Linked DNA regions of Selenomonas sputigena. The protein of the gene in region 1 interacts with the protein of each later gene in a pairwise test. Links are inferred from orthologs where the notes say so. Each region holds a gene or a part of one and is shown on either strand. Other genes may lie near its edges. The genes, in order: tuf, OL236_RS01420 and OL236_RS08875.

Evidence for each region.
Region 2: the proteins of tuf (region 1) and OL236_RS01420 interact in binary tests that used the Bacillus subtilis proteins (3 or more experiments, as listed by UniProt). The link is inferred for Selenomonas sputigena from one-to-one orthologs.
Region 3: the proteins of tuf (region 1) and OL236_RS08875 interact in binary tests that used the Bacillus subtilis proteins (3 or more experiments, as listed by UniProt). The link is inferred for Selenomonas sputigena from one-to-one orthologs.

What each region holds. Positions count from the first base shown.
Region 1 is NZ_CP110383.1:453,512-460,131, reverse strand. The notes cover bases 3,768-6,553. They hold tuf (elongation factor Tu), read right to left. Parts: upstream 5,862-6,553; coding sequence 4,674-5,861; downstream 3,768-4,673. Other genes in these bases: fusA (elongation factor G), read right to left, coding at 5,881-6,553; rpsJ (30S ribosomal protein S10), read right to left, coding at 4,141-4,494; rplC (50S ribosomal protein L3), read right to left, coding at 3,768-4,125. Outside these bases: rplP (50S ribosomal protein L16), read right to left, coding at 1-313; rpsC (30S ribosomal protein S3), read right to left, coding at 313-984; rplV (50S ribosomal protein L22), read right to left, coding at 1,001-1,333; rpsS (30S ribosomal protein S19), read right to left, coding at 1,357-1,638; rplB (50S ribosomal protein L2), read right to left, coding at 1,688-2,512; rplW (50S ribosomal protein L23), read right to left, coding at 2,538-2,819; rplD (50S ribosomal protein L4), read right to left, coding at 2,819-3,442; more of rplC, read right to left, coding at 3,466-3,767; more of fusA, read right to left, coding at 6,554-6,620. UniProt on the Bacillus subtilis protein: GTP hydrolase that promotes the GTP-dependent binding of aminoacyl-tRNA to the A-site of ribosomes during protein biosynthesis.
Region 2 is NZ_CP110383.1:297,059-303,847, reverse strand. What follows is about bases 2,063-5,017. They hold OL236_RS01420 (rod shape-determining protein), read right to left. Parts: upstream 4,083-5,017; coding sequence 3,042-4,082; downstream 2,063-3,041. Other genes in these bases: OL236_RS01410 (Maf family protein), read right to left, coding at 4,863-5,017; radC (RadC family protein), read right to left, coding at 4,193-4,882; mreC (rod shape-determining protein MreC), read right to left, coding at 2,063-3,045. Outside these bases: mrdA (penicillin-binding protein 2), read right to left, coding at 1-1,357; rod shape-determining protein MreD, read right to left, coding at 1,472-1,972; more of mreC, read right to left, coding at 1,969-2,062; more of OL236_RS01410, read right to left, coding at 5,018-5,435; OL236_RS01405 (DUF4321 domain-containing protein), read right to left, coding at 5,449-5,721; OL236_RS01400 (hypothetical protein), read right to left, coding at 5,804-5,950; OL236_RS01395 (ArsB/NhaD family transporter), read right to left, coding at 5,998-6,789.
Region 3 is NZ_CP110383.1:1,823,475-1,830,084, forward strand. Bases 2,688-5,463 are described here. They hold OL236_RS08875 (rod shape-determining protein), read right to left. Parts: upstream 4,696-5,463; coding sequence 3,679-4,695; downstream 2,688-3,678. Other genes in these bases: flgG (flagellar basal-body rod protein FlgG), read right to left, coding at 2,688-2,699; OL236_RS08870 (flagellar hook-basal body protein), read right to left, coding at 2,771-3,565; OL236_RS08880 (hypothetical protein), read right to left, coding at 4,774-4,980. In the rest of the region: OL236_RS08850 (flagellar basal body P-ring protein FlgI), read right to left, coding at 1-484; OL236_RS08855 (flagellar basal body L-ring protein FlgH), read right to left, coding at 541-1,146; flagellar basal body P-ring formation chaperone FlgA, read right to left, coding at 1,159-1,893; more of flgG, read right to left, coding at 1,908-2,687. UniProt on the Bacillus subtilis protein: Forms membrane-associated dynamic filaments that are essential for cell shape determination. Acts by regulating cell wall synthesis and cell elongation, and thus cell shape.

The DNA.
Region 1 (6,620 bases):
CGAAGAGCACACGACCGGGCTTGACGACGCACACCCAGTACTCGGGCGAGCCCTTGCCGCTGCCCATGCGGGTCTCGGCCGGCTTCGCCGTGACCGGCTTGTCGGGGAAAATCTTGATCCAGACCTTACCGCCGCGCTTGATGTAGCGCGTCATGGCGATACGGGCGGCTTCGATCTGACGATTCGTGATCCAAGCCGGCTCCAGAGCCACAAGGCCGAACTCACCGTGGCTGACCGTGTTGCCGCGATGTGCCTTGCCCTTCATGCGTCCGCGAAACTGCTTGCGGTATTTGACTCTCTTCGGTAATAACATTAAGCTTCGCTCCCTTCAGCGGCAGCCCTCTTGGACTGCTTCTTCTCTGGAAGGATTTCGCCCTTGAAGATCCAGACCTTGACGCCGATGCGTCCGTACGTCGTGCGGGCTTCCGCTGTGCCGTAGTCGATGTCGGCGCGCAGCGTGTGCAGCGGAATGCTGCCCTCGCGATATGCCTCGCTTCGGGCGATTTCCGCGCCGCCCAAACGACCCGAAACCTTGACCTTGATGCCCTTGGCGCCGAGGCGCATCGTGCGGCCGACCGACTGCTTCATGGCGCGGCGGAACGCGATGCGGCGCTCCAGCTGCTGCGCGATGTTCTCGGCGACGAGCGTCGCGTCGAGATCAGGCTGACGAATCTCGGAGATGTTGATGTCGACCGTCTTTTCCGTCTTGCCCTTGAGGCCTTCCTTGATCTGCTCGATGCCCGAGCCGCCGCGGCCGATGACCATGCCGGGCTTCGCCGTATGGATCGTGAGCTTCAGACGGTTCTTCGAGCGCTCCGTCTCGATCTTCGAGACGCCGGCAGCGCCGAGGCTGTCTTTCAAATACTTGCGGATCTTGATATCTTCATGCAGGTTGTCTGCAAAGTCCTTATCTGCGTACCATTTTGCATCCCAATCCTTGACGATGCCGATGCGGATGCCGTTCGGATTTACTTTCTGACCCAAACCTTTTCCCTCCTCCTCATCTTTCTTCCACGGCGACGGTAACGTGGGACGTGCGCTTCAAAATCTTGAACGCCTGCCCACGAGAACGCGGGTGGATGCGCTTGAGTGTCGGGCCCTGATCGACATAAGCCGTCTTGATGTAGAGCTTGTCGACATTCATGTCGAAGTTGTTCTCGGCATTGGAAACGGCGGATTTCAATACCTTCTCTATGACGTCCGCACCGATTTTCGGCGTGAACTTCAAGATTGCGAAAGCTTCGGCGATGTTCTTGCCACGGATGAGATCCATGACGACACGCACCTTGCGCGGCGCAATCCGTACATACTTGGCTGTAGCTTTTGCTTCCAAAGGGGAAATGCCTCCTTTCGCTCTTATCTCAGCGAAGTCTTGCGCTCTTCGCCGGCATGGCCTTTGAACGTGCGCGTCGGAGCGAACTCTCCGAGCTTGTGTCCGACCATATCTTCCGTCACATATACAGGAACGTGCTTGCGGCCGTCGTGCACGGCGATCGTGTGACCCACGAAATCCGGCAGGATCGTGGAACTCCTCGACCACGTCTTCACGACCTTCTTGTCGTTCGCCGCATTGAGCGCGTCAATTTTCTTCACGAGACTTTCTTGTACGAAAGGCCCCTTCTTGACTGATCTCGACAAAATATATCCTCCTTCCGCTCAGGCAGCCTGAGCTGCCTTCCCCCACGAATTACTTGCGGCCACGCACGATGAGCTTGTCCGACGCCTTCTTGCGGCGCGTCTTGGCGCCCATCGCGCACTTGCCCCACTTCGTGACCGGATGCTTGCGGCCGACCGGGCTGCGCCCTTCGCCGCCGCCATGCGGATGGTCGTTCGGGTTCATCGCTACGCCGCGATTCTCCGGACGCTTGCCGAGCCAGCGATTGCGCCCCGCCTTGCCGATCGTGATGTTCTCATGCTCGAGGTTGCCGACCTGGCCGATCGTCGCGCGGCAGTTGATGTGCACCTTGCGAAGCTCGCCCGAGGGAAGACGCAGGAGCGCGTAGTCGTTCTCCTTCGCCATGAGCTGCACGGCGCTGCCGGCGCTTCTTGCGAGCTGTGCGCCCTTGCCGATCTTCAGCTCGATGTTGTGGATCATCGTGCCGACAGGAATGTTCTTGATGGGAAGCGCGTTGCCGACCTTGATGTCAGCCTCTGCGCCCGACTCCACCTTGTCGCCGACCTTAAGGCCGTTCGGTGCGAGGATGTAGCGCTTCTCACCGTCTGCGTAGTTCAGGAGCGCGATGCGAGCGCTGCGGTTCGGATCGTACTCGATCGTCGCGACGCGGGCGGGGATGCCGTCCTTCGTGCGCTTGAAGTCGATGATGCGGTAGCGGCGCTTGTGACCGCCGCCCTGATGGCGAACCGTCATGCGGCCCTGCTGATTGCGTCCGCCATGACTCTTGAGGCTCTCGACGAGGGATTTTTCCGGCTTGTCCGTCGTAATTTCGTCAAACGACGCGACCGTCATGAACCTGCGGCCTGCGGAATAAGGTTTGAAACTTTTGATTGCCACTTCTTTTTACCTCCTTTGCTCGATTTTATGCCTGGAAGAACTCGATCGTCTCGCCCGGAGCGAGCTTCACAATCGCCTTCTTGTAGTCCGAGCGCTTGCCGACGAAGCGACCCATGCGCTTCATCTTGCCGCTGACGTTGACCGTGTTCACGTTTGCGACCTTCACGTTGAAGACCTCAGCGACCGCCTTGGCGATCTCGATCTTGTTCGCTTTCTTGGCGACGACGAAGACATACTTGCCTTCCTCCATGAGCTGGGTGCTTTTCTCTGTGATCAGCGGGCGGATGAGGATATCGCGTGCGTCCATTATGCGAGCACCTCCTCAATCTTTTCTATCGCAGCCTTCGTGATGAAGAGCTTCGTGTGGTTCAGGATGTCGTAGACGTTGAGGCCCATCGTGTTGATCGCCTTGACGCCGGGGATGTTGCGCGAAGAAAGCTCGACGTTCTCGTTCTCATCGAGCGTGATGATAAGGCTCTTCGCATCGACGCCGAAATCGCCAAGCATCTTGACGACGCTCTTCGTCTTCGGGGCATCGAACTGAAGGTCGTCGAGGACGATGAAATCACCGCTCGCCACCTTGTCCGAGAGAGCGCACTTGATCGCGAGGCGGCGCTGCTTCTTCGGCATGCGGAAAGCATACGAGCGCGGCTGCGGGCCGAAGACCGTGCCGCCGCCGACCCACAGCGGCGAGCGCGTCGAGCCGCTTCTCGCACGACCCGTGCCCTTCTGTCTCCACGGCTTCCTTCCGCCGCCCCTCACGAGGCCGCGCGTCTTCGTCGCATGCGTGCCGAGACGGCGCGATGCGAGCTGCATGACGACGGCCTGATGCACGAGACCGGCATTCATCTCCACGCCGAAGACGCTGTCATTCAATTCGATATCGCCAACCTGCTGGTTTGCGCTATTATAAACTGCTACTTTTGGCATAAGTTAGCAATCCTCCTTCCAGATTATTTTTCCGCCTTTTTCGGCTTGTCCGGCTTGACCGTGGCACGAACCACGACAAGACCCTTCTTCGGGCCCGGGATTGCGCCCTTGATGAGGATGAGGTTGCGCTCCGCGTCCACACGGACGACGGAAAGACGCTGCACCGTGACCCTCGCATGACCCATCTGGCCAGGAAGCTTCTTACCCTTCAAGACGCGGCCGCCATGACCGCTGATCATCGCGCCCGTCGAGCCGGGTTCTCTGTGCGACTTCGAACCGTGCCCCATGGGGCCGCGCGCGAAGTTGTGGCGCTTGATCGTACCAGCGAAACCTTTACCCTTCGAGGTGCCCGTCACATCGACGAGGTCGCCGGCAGCAAATATGTCAACGCCGATAGTGTCACCGACGTTATATTCCGAAGCATCAGTAAGACGCATCTCGCGGATGAAGCGCACAGGCGCGACTCCCGCCTTGGCGAAGTGACCTTTCAGAGGCTTCGTGACCCTCTTCTCCTTGACTTCGCCGAAGCCGATCTGGACAGCGTTGTAGCCGTCGTTCTCCACGGTCTTGTTCATGATGACAACATTGTTGCCTGACTCGACGACCGTGACAGGGACGACAGTGCCCTCTTCCGTAAAGATCTGCGTCATGCCAAGTTTTCTTCCCAAAATAGCTTTCGACATAAATTCCACCTCCCCTTACAGCTTGATCTCGATGTCCACCCCGGCCGGCAGGTCAAGGCGCATCAGTGCGTCCACCGTCTTGTTGGAAGGATCGAGGATGTCGATGAGGCGCTTGTGCGTGCGCATCTCGAACTGCTCGCGCGAATCCTTGTTGACGTGCGGGGAGCGCAGGATCGTGTAGATGTTCTTCTCCGTGGGGAGCGGAATCGGACCCGACACACGAGCACCCGTCCTCTTCGCGGTATCGACAATCTTAACCGCGCTCTGGTCGAGAGCCTTGTGATCGTAGGCCTTCAAACGAATACGGATTTTCTGCTGTTTCGACAATGTTTTTTCCTCCTTGTCGTCCGGACTCCATGGCCCAAACATTTCTCCGCAACAGTTCCCTCGGCTCTGCCGAGCCATCTGCCGCGTCATCGCATGGGAGCAATAAGGAAGCGCTGAACTTGTCAGTGATTCCGGAAATGAGATAAATACACAAAGCCTTTATAAAGGGCTGCGAGACCGCAGCCCTTATAAAAGCCTTTATGATGTTGGAAACCTTTACCTTAGCCCTCGATCTCCGTCACGCGGCCGGCGCCGACCGTATGGCCGCCCTCGCGGATCGCGAAGCGCAGGCCCTTCTCGATGGCGATCGGCGTGATGAGCTCAACTTCCATCTCGACATTATCGCCAGGCATGACCATCTCCGTGCCCTCGGGCAGGCGGACAACGCCCGTGACGTCCGTCGTGCGGAAGTAGAACTGAGGACGATAGTTCGTGAAGAACGGCGTATGACGACCGCCCTCTTCCTTCTTGAGGACGTAGACCTGAGCCTTGAACTTCGTGTGCGGGTTGATCGAGCCGGGCTTCGCGAGAACCTGGCCGCGGACGATGTCCTTGCGATCGACACCGCGCAAGAGAGCGCCGATGTTGTCGCCGGCGACAGCCGTGTCGAGCATCTTGCGGAACATCTCGATGCCCGTAACAACCGTCTGCTTCGTCTTATCTTCGAGACCGACGATCTCAACCGTATCGTTGAGCTTCAGCTCACCGCGCTCGACGCGGCCCGTTGCGACCGTGCCGCGGCCCGTGATCGTGAAGACGTCCTCAACCGGCATGAGGAAGGGCTTCTCCGTATCGCGCGTCGGCGTCGGAATGTACTCATCGACAGCATCCATGAGTTCGAGAATCTTCTTCTCCTGCTCCGCATCGTCCTCAAGAGCCTTGAGCGCAGAACCTGCAATGACCGGAATATCGTCGCCGGGGAACTCATAAGCCGTGAGGAGGTCGCGGACTTCCATCTCGACAAGCTCAAGAAGCTCAGGATCATCAACCTGGTCAACCTTGTTGAGGAAGACGACGATCGCCGGAACGCCGACCTGGCGAGCCAAGAGAATGTGTTCGCGCGTCTGCGGCATCGGGCCGTCGGCGGCGCTGACGACGAGGATCGCGCCGTCCATCTGAGCAGCGCCCGTGATCATGTTCTTGACGTAGTCGGCGTGGCCCGGGCAATCGACGTGCGCGTAATGACGCTTGTCCGTCTCGTACTCGACGTGCGCCGTGTTGATCGTGATGCCGCGCTCCCTCTCCTCCGGAGCCTTGTCGATGTCCGCGTAGTCCTCGAACTGCGCCATGCCCTTCTTGGACAGAACCTTCGTGATTGCTGCCGTCAGCGTCGTCTTGCCGTGATCGACGTGGCCGATCGTACCGATGTTGACATGCGGCTTGGTTCTCTCAAACTTCTGCTTTGCCATATTGTTTTTTCCTCCCTCGTTACTCGCCCTTGTTCTTGGCGATGATAGCCTCGGCTATATTCTTAGGAACTTCATCATAGTAAGAAACTTCCATGGAGTAGTTCCCTCGACCCTGTGTCTTGGAGCGCAGATCCGTCGAATATCCGAACATCTCGGACAGCGGAACGAACGCATTGATGACCTGAGCGCCGTTTCTCGCTTCCATGCCCTCGATGCGGCCACGGCGTGAATTGATGTCGCCCATGACATCGCCCATATACTCTTCCGGCACAATGACCTCGACCTTTACATAAGGCTCGAGGAGCACCGGATTCGCCTTCTCGGCACCATTCCTGAACGCCATTGAGCCGGCGATCTTGAACGCCATTTCCGAAGAGTCGACCTCGTGGTACGAACCGTCGTAGACCGTGACCTTGACGTCGACCATCGGATAGCCCGCGATGACACCGTTGTCCATAGCCTCGCGCACGCCGTTCTCGATCGGGTTGATGAACTCCTTCGGAATGACGCCGCCGACGATCTTGTTCTCGAATGTGAAGCCTTCACCCGGCTCCTGCGGCGTGAGCTCGAGCCAGCAATGGCCATACTGACCATGACCGCCCGACTGACGGACGAACTTGCCTTCCGCCTTCGCGGACTTGCGGATCGTCTCGCGGTACGCAACCTGCGGATTGCCGACGTTGCAGTCGACCTTGAATTCGCGCAGCATGCGGTCGACGATGATTTCCAAATGAAGTTCGCCCATGCCCGAGATGATCG
Region 2 (6,789 bases), 150 kb from region 1 along the record:
CACCGTTCGCTGCAATCGTCCCCATGATGGCGGCCGCCTGCAGCGGCGTCACAAGGTCGAATCCCTGCCCAATCGCCGCATCGAAGGTCTCCGACAGATACCAGTCGTCCTCGTAGACCTTCTTCTTGTACTCGCGGCTCGGCACGAGACCTTCGGCCTCGTAGGGCAGGTCAATGCCCGTCTTCGAGCCGACGCCGAACATGCGCGCGTACTCGCCGAGGCGGTCGACGCCAAGTCGATTGCCCATCTCATAGAAGTAGACGTTGTCCGAGTGGGCGAGCGCCTGGATGAAATTGATAGGGCCGAGCGCTTCGCCGCCCGCATTGCCCTTTGGGATGATCCAATGACGTCCCGAGTCGTAGATGATCTCATTCGGCGAGACGACGTTTTCCTGCAGCGCAGCGGTGCCCGTGACAATCTTGAAGGTCGATCCTGGCGGATATTCGCCTGTGATCGCCTTGTTGTCCATCGGATGATACGGATTCTCGTTGATAACCTTCCAATCCTTCGTCGATATGCCATTGACGAAGAGGTTCGGATCAAAGGACGGACGGCTCACGAGGGCGAGCACCTCGCCCGTCTGCGGATTCATGACGACAGCTGCCGCCGCGTTAGCGCCGATGGCGGAAAGCTGCTGATCGATGGCTCGTTCGGCGGCGACCTGGATCGTCGCATCGATCGTGAGGACGAGGTCGTTGCCCGCGATCGGCTCCTTCGTACCGAGGTTGTTCACGGGCTTGCCCGCAACGTCGACCTCGACCTGCCTGCCGCCGTCCGTGCCGCGCACCGTCTTGTCGTAGACGCGCTCCAAGCCAAACTTGCCGACGATGTCGCCCGACTTGTAGCCTTCCGCCTTGCGCTTTTCCAGTTCCTCGTTGCTGATCTCGCTGACGTAACCGAAGACGTGTGCGCCCCACGTCTTGTAGACGTAATCGCGGATCGGCTGCGCCTCGATCATGACGCCCGGATACTTGTCGCGCTGTTCCTCGATGATCGTATAGACTTCAGGGCCGATGTCCTGCTTGATGCGTATGGGATCGAAGCCGACATGTGCGTCGATCTTCTTGTGGATCTCTTCCGTCGGCACATGAAGGAGCACGGACAATCGCTCGATGACGTCCTCGGGAATCGTACCCGACAGTGGCAAGAGCGACACGGTGAAGCTCGGGCGGTTCATGACGAGAGGCGTGCCATTGCGGTCGAAGAAATTGCCGCGCGGCGCGACGCTCGGGATGATGCGAATGCGGTTGCCGTCCGCAAGGCTCGCATAATAGTCGCCGTCGTAGATTTGGAGATAGACGAGCCGCAGCAGAAGCACAACGATGACGGCGACGATGACGCCGCCGAGCACATGCATGCGCCCTGCATACTCGTTTTCATTTTCTTCCAAAGGTATATCTCCCCATTCAGACAAGAAGACGCCCCGCAAGGCGCCTTGATCTTTTCCCTGAGAGGCGCTGCGCCCCGGCCGTTACTTTCGCCGCCCCAGCCACGACTGCATGCGGCTCGCCGCGCGATAGACGGGGTAGGCGAAAAGAACGTTCCAGCAAAGCGCCGGAAGAAGTGTCTTGACAACATAGAGCAGACTGAAGCCGTAGCCGAGAAGCAGCATGAGAACGAGCACAAAGAAATAGTGCGCGGCCGTCGCCCACATCGTCGCCATCGCAGGCAGGAACACGGGATCCTTGAACACGTTGCGCGAAAATGCGCCCGTGGCATAGCCGATGATCGTCAAGGCGAAGACGTCCATGCCGAAGAACATGCCCGTGGTGAGATCCTGCAGGAGTCCCGTCATGAAGCCCAGAAAAGCACCGCGGCGCGCCCCGTAAAGGAGGCTCCACGAAACGGTAAGAACCAGCATGAGGTTCACCGAAACGCCGTTCCAGGAAAATACGGGGAAAAATGAGGTCTGCAGGACGAAGAGTGCGATCACGAACGCAAGCCAAAAGAAGATCCTGCGGTAGCTGATCATGGCCGCGCACCTGCCTCGCGCTTCTGTGCGCCCTGCGGCTGCACGGCAGGCTGGGCGTTCTGCTGTTTCGCCGGCTGCTTCGGCTGCGCCGGTGCGGCCGGCTGAGCGGGAGCAGGCGCAGGCTGCGATGCCGCACGCTTCGCCGCTTCTGCTGCCGCCTTCTCTGCCGCCGGGTCCGTCTCCGTGCCCGGCGTCTGCGCGGGCGGCGTGATCGGTGCGGGCGGCGCCTCGCGCGACGCCACGATGACGGCGACATCCTCCAAACGCTGGAAGTCGACGGCAGGCTCTAAGACGGCGTACTTCAACAGGCCGCCCTCGTCGTTCTTCAACGCTTTGACCGTGCCGACGAGAAGCCCCTTCGGATAGACGCCGCCGTAGCCCGACGTCACGACGACGTCGTCCTCGACGACATCGGCGGACTTCGGAATGTTTTTCATGCGCGGCATCAGGGGATTGGCTGGATCGCCCTCGACGATGCCCGCGACGCGCGACTCCTGCCGCTGCACGATCGTGCCGACGGCGGCGCGCGGGTCGAGGATCAGCCGCACCTTCGAGGAGTACGGCGCGGCCTCAACGACGACGCCGACGAGTCCCTTCTCCGTCACGACGGGCATGTTCTCATGCACGCCGCTCGATGTACCGCGGTCGATGACGATGACGCCCGACCACGTCGCATAGTCGCGTCCGATGACGCGGGCTGCCACGAGGTCGAACTGCGTCTTCGTCTGCTTGTAGCCGAGAAGCGCCTTGAGGCGTGCATTTTCAGCAAGCGCTTCGTTCGCTTCGAGATTCTGCACGCGCAGCCCTTCCACCTCGTTCTTCAGCATACGATTCTGGTCGTAGACGTAATAGACTTCCCAAAACTCCGTACCGAGGCTGTGGATCTTGTCTCCCACCCAGGCCGTCGCGGACTGGAGGGGACGCAGCACCGTCTCGGCGGCGCGGCTCAGGAAGGGGGACTGAAACCTGCCCTTTCCCGCAAAGAACACGAGGCAGAGGACGCAGACGAGCGCAACGAGGAGCAGCCAGACCTTGCGGTTCGAGTCCTGGTCGTCTCTGCGTATGCGGCTCATTGTCTCAACTTCTTAGAGATCATCACGACGCGCTTTAGAAGCTCGATGTTTTCAAGCGACTTGCCCGTGCCTTCGCCGACACAGGACAAGGGGTCTTCCGCGATGAGGACGGGCATGCCCGTCTCGTGGCTCAGCAGTTTATCTAGGTTCGTCAGGAGCGCGCCGCCGCCCGTCATCATGATGCCGTGATCCATGACATCGGCCGCCAGCTCCGGCGGCGTCTTTTCAAGCGTGCCTTTGACGGCGTCGACGATCTTGTAGATCGGCTCATTCAGAGCATCCCTGACCTCGCTCGCGCGGATCGAGAGCGTCTTCGGCAGACCGCTGACGAGGTCGCGTCCGCGGATGTCCATTTCACGGTCAACGTCGGGCGTCACGATGGCGGAGCCGATCGTGATCTTGATTTCCTCCGCCGTGCGCTCGCCGATCATGAGGTTGTACTGGCGCTTGATGTACTGCACGATGGACGAATCCATCTCGTCGCCGCCGATGCGGATCGAGCGGCTCGTGACGATGCCGCCGAGCGAGATGACGGCAATCTCCGTCGTACCGCCGCCGATGTCGACGACCATGCTTCCCGTCGCTTCCTCGACAGGAAGCCCTGCGCCGATCGCCGCCGCCATCGGCTCTTCGATGAGGTAGGCTTCACGCGCTCCCGCCTGCTGCGCCGCATCGATGACAGCACGTTTTTCGACCTCGGTCACGCCCGAAGGAACGCCGACGACGACGCGCGGGCGCACGAAGGACTTCGTATTCATCGACTTTCGGATGAAGTACTTGAGCATCGCCTGCGTCACGTCGAAGTCGGCGATGACGCCGTCCTTCATTGGACGGATGGCGATAATGTTGCCCGGCGTCCTGCCAATCATGCGCTTCGCGTCCTCACCGACAGCGAGCACCTCGCCGTTCTCACTCTTTATCGCTACGACAGACGGCTCGCGCAGAACGATGCCCCTGCCTTTCACATGCACCAATGTATTCGCGGTTCCAAGGTCGATGCCCATATCGCGGGACAAGCCACCAAAAAGACTCCACATGTTGAAATAAAACTCCCTTCTCTTCACACGCATCCCATAAAACACGTCTGCAAAAATCTGTCAAAAAGCCTCGTCAATCATAGATATAATGGCTGATGAAGATACGAGTTCTATTGTATCATACCTTCTTCTTTTAGGGAAATAAATTTATCATAACCTACGATGACGTGATCGAGCACGGGGATGTCCATGATCTCCCCCGCCTCCACCATGCGGCGCGTCACGGCGAGATCCTCGCCGCTCGGCGCAGGATCGCCCGACGGATGATTGTGGACAAGGATGACGGCCGCCGCCGACTGCTCGATCGCCGCCTGGAACACCTCGCGCGGATGAACGACGGAAGATGTGAGCGTTCCCACGGAAATCGTCTTCAAGGCAAGGATGTGGTTTTTCGCATTCAAAAGCAGCACGGCGAAGTGCTCCCTGCGCTCGAAGCGAAAGCGCGGCATGACATAGGAAGCGGCATCCGCTGGGCCGTGCACGATTGTCCGCTCCTCTGCCGCCTTGAGCGCGAGGCGGCGTCCGAGTTCGACGGCGGCGAGGATCGTCGCCGCCTTCGCCATGCCCACGCCCTTGATGGACGAAAGCTCCTTCGCGCTCATCTGCGTGATGGCGGCGAGTCCGCGCTCCTTGTAGAGCGCGAGCACCTTCTCGGCGACGCGGAGCACCGAGTCGTCCTTGACGCCCGTGCGCAGGAGAACGGCGAGAAGTTCCGTGTTGGAAAGGCTCGCCGCGCCCTCGGCCAGAAGCCTTTCGCGCGGCCGCTCGTCGGCGGGCAGATCACGCACGAGAAGCGTCATAGAGATCGACCCCCGCTTTTTCTGCAAGATGAGCCGCCGCATGAAGCGGCAGTCCGACGACGTTCGAGAACGAGCCTTCGATGCGTTCGACGAAGACGGCGGCACGCCCCTGCACGGCATAGGCGCCCGCCTTGCCCAAAGGCTCGCCCGTAGCGACGTAACGCGCGATCATCTCTTTTGAAAGCGCGGCAAAGAAGACGCGCGTCTTCTCGACCGTCGAGAACTCTTGGCCGCCCCTGCACCATGCGACGCCCGTCAGAACGTCGTGCGCACGCCCCGAGAGCGCGGCGAGCATCTCGTGCGCCTCCCTCTCATCTGCAGGCTTGCCGAAGATGTGCCCGGCGAGCGCGACGACAGTATCAGCACCGAGCACGGGAAGCGTCGCATGCGCCGCCACGGCGCGTGCCTTGGCGAGTGCATTGATGCGGACAAGCTTCTCCGCTGTCTTCGCCTCGCGCACCTCTTCAGCCTCGCTCACTTCCACGCGGAACGAAGCGCCGATCTGCGCGAGAAGATCGCGGCGGCGCGGCGAAGCCGATGCCAGGATGAACATGGATCCAACCTCCTCAATAACGTCGGAAAAGAACGAGCGCGACGATGACGCCGACGAGACTCATGATGTTCGGCGTGAAAGAAAGGCCGAAACTGACGCTGACGACGAAGAGATCGATCGCCACGGGCGCCAAGACGAACGCCGGATGCGTCTCGGAAAGAAGCGGTGCAATCGAAGAAAGCGCCTCCACGCCGCGCAGAGCCTCACCCAAGAGTCCACCGAGCACCGCGCCGGTAAAAACAAATACGGCACACATGCCAAAGCCGCGCCCCGAAGAAAATTTCACAGAAAATCCCTCCAAAGGAAACACCGCTTGCCTCGACGATTCAGGAAATCGCTGATCCCCTCAATCGCCCATTTTTGCACATTCAGGCGACTTCATTTATCAGCGATCCTTCAGCGAATGCATCGACAGTCAAACGGCGCTGCACAATGATTTTAATTGCTTCTGCCTCTTTTCTAGCCGCGCGACATAAATCCTGCTCGACTAAGGTCATTTCTTTCACGTGCCGCATAGAAAAAAGAAAGCCTCCCCCGCAAGCGAGGGAGGCAAAAAGACAGATTACATGAGATAGCGCAGGTAGACGTAGACCGTCGACGTGAGGATCGTCAGGATCATCAGTGGGAAGCCGACCATCATGAAGCGGACGAACGTCATGGGGATGCCCCTCTCCGCCGCCATGCCCGCGACGATGACGTTCGCAGATGCACCGATGATCGTGCCGTTGCCCCCGAGGCAGGCGCCAAGCGCGAGGCTCCACCAAACCGGCTCAAGATTCGAGACGCCCATCGCGCCCATATCCCGGATCAGCGGAATCATCGTCGCGACGAACGGGATGTTGTCGAGGAAAGCCGAAACGATCGCGCTCATCCAGAGAACGAGCATCGACGTCTTCGTCACGTCGCCGCCCGTAAGGTTGACGCCCTGTACCGCGAGATTGCGGATGACGCCCGTCTCCACGAGACCGCCGACAGCGATGAAAAGACCGATGAAAAAGAAGATCGTCGGCCACTCGACGCCGTGCATCGCGTGCTCCACAAACTCTTCCTTGCCGACCAAGAGGAGCAGCAGGAACGCGCCCGCAATCGCGATGAGCGAGGACTCAAGGCCCGTCAGCGAATGCAGGAAGAACATCAAGATGACAAGGCCGAGCACGAACAGGCACTTCCTGAGAAGCGGGATGTCTTTGAGCTCGTCCCACTCGTTCTCCTGCATCACGAGAGCCTTGAGTTCGGGCTTCGTCGTCAAATGCTTGCGATAGAGCAGAACGAAGATCGCCGTGATGAGGATGAGGTTGATGATCGAGATGATCGCAAGGTTCTCAATGAACGCTGCAAACGTCAGTTCCTTGAC
Region 3 (6,610 bases), 1.4 Mb from region 1 along the record:
GCTGCGAACCGCCGCCCGAGCCTGCGGAAAACCCGCCCGTAGCCACAGGACCTTGCCCGACGGCATAGACCGTGCCGTTCGCCGCACGCAATGGCGTCTGCAGCAGAGTGCCGCCAGCGAGGCTCTTCGCATCGCCCATCGAGGATACGGTGATATCGATATTATCGCCTTCGCGCACGAAGGGCGGCAGCGTCGACGTAACCATGACGGCCGCGACGTTCTTCGTCTTCAAGTCCGCCTTATTGATCGTCACGCCGTACTCGCGCAGCATGTTCGTCACGGACTGCAAGGTTTCAAGCGTTTTGTTCGAATCGCCCGTGCCATTGAGACCAACGACGAGGCCGTAGCCCATGAGTTGGTTCGAACGCACGCCCTGCACCTTCGCAATATCCTTGATGCGCGTCACTGACGACTCTGCAAAAACCGTCGTGCTCATCATGACGACGAGGAAAAGTGCGGCAAAGCACGCAAGGATCTTCTTCATAAAACTGCCTCCTCAAAGCCAAGGAAAGTCGAACATTCCTCCAAAAGCCCATTCACCTAGAATAGAATGTTGAGAATCTGCGTGAGGATGCCCTGGCGCTGCTTCGCGTTCAGTGGCCCCTTGCCATCGAAGCGCACGGTGGCGTCCGCCACCTTCGTCGACGGAACCGTATTTTCATACGTCACATCATCGCGTCGCACGATGCCGCGCAATGTGATCTTGTGTTCGTCCTTATTCTGCCAGATGGACTGCGTACCCTCGACAACCATATTGCCATTCGGCTGTACCTCGACAACCGTCACCGCGATATTGCCCGAGAAATTACTCGAATCCTTGGCAGAGCCGTCCGCCTTCCACGAATCCGAACCGCCCGCCGAAGCCGAGGTCAAAAAATCAAAGATGCCCGTGCCCGCATTGAGTGTTGTCGAAGCCGACTTACCATTCTTGCGCGATTTCGTCTGCGTCGTCGTCGTCTTCTCGCTGATCACAATCGTCAGCGTATCACCCACATTATGCGCCTTACGGTCGGCAAAGACACCGTAGGACGTACCTTCCGCAGCATCCGCCCACAGAGACTGCGCAAAGGCCGTAGGAGCGAAGAAGAGCGCTCCGCCGAAAATGCTGGCGAGCATAAAGGACTGCCATTTCTTGCTATTTCTCATAATGTCCCCTTCTCAAGACCCAATCTCGACTGTGGATGCGTCCAACACCCGCGCGAGCATCACCTTGCGGGAAGCCGCATTGCGCACGCGGATCTTCTGCCCCACGCGACCTCGTGTGAGCGCGACGCCTGAAACACGCACTTCGATGCCATTGTAATGCGAAACAATCGTCACCGCCGCACCCGATTCCATCACGACCGGCTGTCGCAGGAGATCCTCCGAAAGCACCGTGCCCTCCCGAACCATGCGCGATACGACATGCCCAAGCGCCTCGCCCTTTTCTTTCAAGCAGCGTCCGCGCACGCGCGTCACTTCACGTTCCTCGAATCGCAGATCCGCTTCCGACAATGCCTGCTCAGGAAAGAGATTTCGCGAAGCGACGAGAACCGTGTCGTAAACGCGGACGGTATAATAGGAAAGCGCCCGACGATACGGTCTGCCATCCAAGAGCACAGAAACGTAAATCGGCGTTCGGCGGTCATACAAAAGCCCCAGAGGAGCTTCTACTGAGAACGAAACCTCGCCTGCTGGCAATTTCATGTCACGCGGCGGTTTCACAAGAGCCACCTCGCGACGGCGCGTTTCGCCCTTGTCCTTAAAGAGTGTCTCCATCTTCTCGTCCGTCATGCGCTCGAACTCAGCGGCGCTCACGGTCTGAGAAAAGCGCGACGCTTCCACCATACCCGCCGAAGTGAGGAAAAGGGCGACGCACACCAAGAAGAGTGCTGCCGCCGCCTTAGCCTTCATGTTTTATCCCTTCATCAACGCTTGAGGGAGTTCGCAATCTCAAGCATCGAATCCGACGTCGTGATCGCCTTGGAATTCGATTCGTACGCACGCTGCGCCACGATCATATTGACCATTTCCTCGACGATCTGGATGTTCGACATCTCGACAACGCCCTGCGTGAGTGTGCCCGCGCCTTCTTCTCCAGGGTTGGAGTCAATCGCGTTGCCCGAAGCATCCGTCTCCTTAAACAGGTTCTTGCCGATCGCGAAAAGACCTGCAGGGTTCACGAAGCGCGACAGCGTAATCTGTCCAACCGCTGTCACGTTGCCGCCAGCCGGCGTGCACGAAACCTGACCATCGCCCGCAATCACGATGGTATCACTCGGTGCATTGGCATCAAGTGTGATGCCGTCCGCCAAAGGGTAACCATCCGTCGTCACAAGGCGGCGGTTCTGGTCGAGCTTGAAAGAGCCGTCGCGCGTGTAGGCGATCGTTCCATCCGGCATCTCAATGCGGAAAAAGCCCTCACCCTGAATGGCGACATCGGTCGGATTGCCCGAGGACTGCAGATTGCCCTGCGTGAAGATGCGCTGCGTCGCCGCCGTGCGCGTGCCGAGACCGATGGCAAGCCCCGTCGGATACTGGGAATCGGCGCCGCTCTGCGCACCCGCAGCGCGCAGATTCTGGTAAACGAGATCCTGGAATTCCGCGCGCACCTTCTTCGAACCGAAGGTGTTAACATTCGCAATGTTGTGTGCGACGACGTCCATATTGTCCTGCTGCGCCTTCATGCCTGAAGCTGCGGACCAAAGTGCTCTCATCATAATGCAAAATCCCCCATCTGCGTTAAATCCGAAAAAATGACAAATCCCTATCCCTAGGATTCTTTACGTTATCAGCTCGTTCGGCCGACCTCGTTGACCGTCTTGTCTGTCATCGAGTCCTGCGTCACCAGAGCACGCGATCCCGCTTCATAGATGCGGTAATTGTTGATCAAACTGACCATCTCACTCGCAATATTGACATTGGAATTTTCGAGCATGCCCTGCTGAATGTCACCCGTTGCCGCCTGCGGCTGTGCGCCCTGCTGCGGACGATAGAGGTTGTCTCCTTGCTTCAAGACAGCCCGGCGATCATCGAACTGCACGAATTGCAAGGTGTCGATACGCCTCCGACCATCCATAATCTCGCCCTTGGCGCCGATCGTGATATTTGCACTGTCGGGCAGCATGATCGGGCGATTCTGTGCATTCAGAACGGCTTGTCCGCGTGCCGTCACGAGGGCGCCGTTCGCTTGCCGATAGAAACTGCCATCGCGCGTGTAGCGCACGCCCTGGGGCGTCTGAATGGCGAAATACCCCTCACCCGATACAGCGAGATCGAGCATGTTGCCCGTCGTCTTCATACTGCCCTGCACATGGTCGGTAGCGATCTCCGCCGTATAGGCGCCAAGTCCAAGATTGCCGACACGCGGCGGTCCCTGCTCCAACCGGAAGCCACGAAAAGACGTGACCTCATCGTCCTGGTTATCATTGATGCGCTTCAGCAGTATAGGTGCAAACTCCTGATTGATCGCCTCGTCCCTCTTGTATCCGGACGAGGCCGCATTCGCGAGGTTGTTGGCAATCACATCCGTACGGTTCGTCTCGGTAATCATGCCGGACGCCGCGACGTACAAGCCACGCAGCATGGCAAAGCCTCCTTGTCATCATCCGCAACATAGCAGATGTATACTTGCAAACTGCAAAATTCCTTATACTTTTTATCGGCATTTTCTCTCAAATCATAAGAGGGCAAAAGGCTTTATTTTAACAAGAACTTCACTCGCTCTGCCGCCATGCCGATATACTCGAGCGCCTTACCCGTGCCGAAGGCCACGCACGACATCGGATCCTCAGCCAGAGCAGCGGCAATTCCAGTCTCATGGCGCAGGAGTTCATCGAGTCCATAGAGCAGTGCACCGCCGCCCGTCATGACAATGCCTCGATCCATGATGTCCGCCGCAAGTTCCGGTGGTGTCTCCTCAAGCACCTTTTTCACGCACTGTACGATGCCCGTTACGGGAGCCTCAAGCGCTTCCGCCACATTCTTTGATGTCACCGTGATCGTTTTCGGCAAACCCGACAGAAGGTCACGCCCGCGCACCTCCATTGAAGAGTCGCGCGCACCGGAAAAGGCCGCACCAACATTGATCTTGATTTCCTCCGCCGTGCGTTCACCAATCAGCATATTGTACTCGCGCTTGATGTAAGCGATGATCGCCTCGTCAAAAGTATCGCCTGCGATGCGCAGGCTCGCGCTGTTCACGATGCCGCCAAGGCTGATGACGGCGACATCCGTCGTGCCGCCGCCGATATCAACGACCATCGAACCGTTCGGCTCCTCGATATTGAGTCCTGCGCCCAAAGCCGCGGCCAAGGGTTCCTCAATGAGCTGCGAATAGCGTGCGCCCGCCTGCTCCGCCGCTTCCTGCACAGCGCGCTGCTCGACGGTCGTGACACCTGACGGGATACAGATCATGATGCGCGGACGAAAGACGAAGCTTTTACCCGTGACCTTCTCAATAAAGAAGCGGATCATGCGCTCCGTCATGTCATAGTCGGCAATGACGCCCGATCGGAGCGGACGAATCGCTGCGATATTGCCAGGCGTGCGCCCGATCATGCGGCGTGCCTCCTCGCCGATTGCCAGGACACGTCCCGAATCGCGATCCATCGCCACGACCGAAGGCTCGCGCAGGACGACGCCTTTGCCCTTGACAAAAACGAGCACGTTCGCCGTTCCTAAATCAATCCCGATATCCATTGACATGCCAAACATATATCAAACCCCTTCCAAGGGATACTTCTCATCAGTCATCTTTTATAATATAATATTTTGCTTCCCGTGACAAGGGCTTCAAGGAACGTCTTCGCTCAGCGAAGCTTCATATTCTTCCAAATCAGCAAGTAACGTCGAGAGCGCCCGTTTTGCCACAAAGACGGGACAGTCCGGTGAACAAATCTCGCACTTGCCGCAGCATGCTTCCACCGCCTCGATTGCTTTCTTGACCTTCTCCGACTGTAGCATGATCGTTCCCCTTTCTGCAATAAAAAAGCCCAGCAAACGCTGAGCCCTGAATTCAAGTGGTGCGGTTGATGGGACTTGAACCCATACGTCTTGTGAACACTACCCCCTCAAGATAGCGCGTCTGCCAGTTCCGCCACAACCGCATGATAGATAAGATATGAAGTTTAGAGGATATGGTGCGGTCGAGAGGACTTGAACCTCCACGATGTTGCCATCACTAGCGCCTGAAGCTAGCGCGTCTGCCATTCCGCCACGACCGCATGTTGAATTTTTGGCGATATGGAAATCAGATGGTGCCGAGGACCGGAATCGAACCGGTATGGTTGTCACCAACCGGGGGATTTTAAGTCCCCTGCGTCTGCCAGTTTCGCCACCCCGGCATGCAAAAAATGGAGCGGGTGATGGGAATCGAACCCACGTGATCAGCTTGGAAGGCTGGAGCTCTACCATTGAGCTACACCCGCATCTAAGCTAAGTGGAGCTGGCGAGAAGAATCGAACTCCCAACCTGCTGATTACAAGTCAGCTGCTCTGCCTATTGAGCTACACCAGCAAAAGAAGTGGTGCCTCAGGACGGAATCGAACCGCCGACACGGGGATTTTCAGTCCCCTGCTCTGCCAACTGAGCTACCGAGGCATAAATGGCGACCCGAAGGGGACTTGAACCCCTGACCTCCGCCGTGACAGGGCGGCATTCTAACCAACTAAACTACCGGGCCACATTGGTGGGCGATAACAGGATCGAACTGCTGACATCCTGCTTGTAAGGCAGGCGCTCTCCCAGCTGAGCTAATCGCCCGCTACAAGCCTTATCCCCAGGAAGGGAAAATATGAAACACCCAAAGGTGAAATCAACAAGATGGTGACCCACCGGGGACTCGAACCCCGAACCTGCTGATTAAGAGTCAGATGCTCTACCAATTGAGCTAGTGAGTCATGATGTGAGATGGTCAAGCCAGTCACTAGATAAGCCACCGTGGTGGCTCACCCGGGGGTCGAACCCGGGACAACCTGATTAAAAGTCAGGTGCTCTACCAACTGAGCTAGTGAACCATACTGGCTGGGGTAGCTGGACTCGAACCAACGATGCGGGAGTCAAAGTCCCGTGCCTTAACCGACTTGGCTATACCCCAATTACCCCAGGGGTAAAATGGCTCCTCGAGCAGGGATCGAACCTGCGACAACCTGATTAACAGTCAGGCGCTCTACCGACTGAGCTATCGAGGAATGAAACCAGCAGCTTTCTATCCTCCCAGGTCGTCTCCAACCAAGTACTTTCGACGTATGAGTGCTTAACGACTGTGTTCGGGATGGGAACAGGTGGATCCACTCAGCTATCGCCACTGGATTTGTGAAGGTGTTTGTTGCACCCTCAAAACTATACAGAAGACTCAATGGAACATTTTAGGTAATAAGTCAAGCCCTCGGCGTATTAGTACGGGTCGGCTGCACGCCTTGCGGCGCTTCCACTCCCCGCCTATCAACCTCATCGTCTTTGAGGCGCCTTACCGGATTACTCCGTGAGAAACTTCATCTTAGGGCTGGTTTCACGCTTAGATGCTTTCAGCGTTTATCCTTTCCGGACGCAGCTACCCAGCTGCACGGCTGGCGCCATGACTGGTACACCGTTGGTCCGTCCACTCCGGTCCTCTCGTACTAGGAGCAGC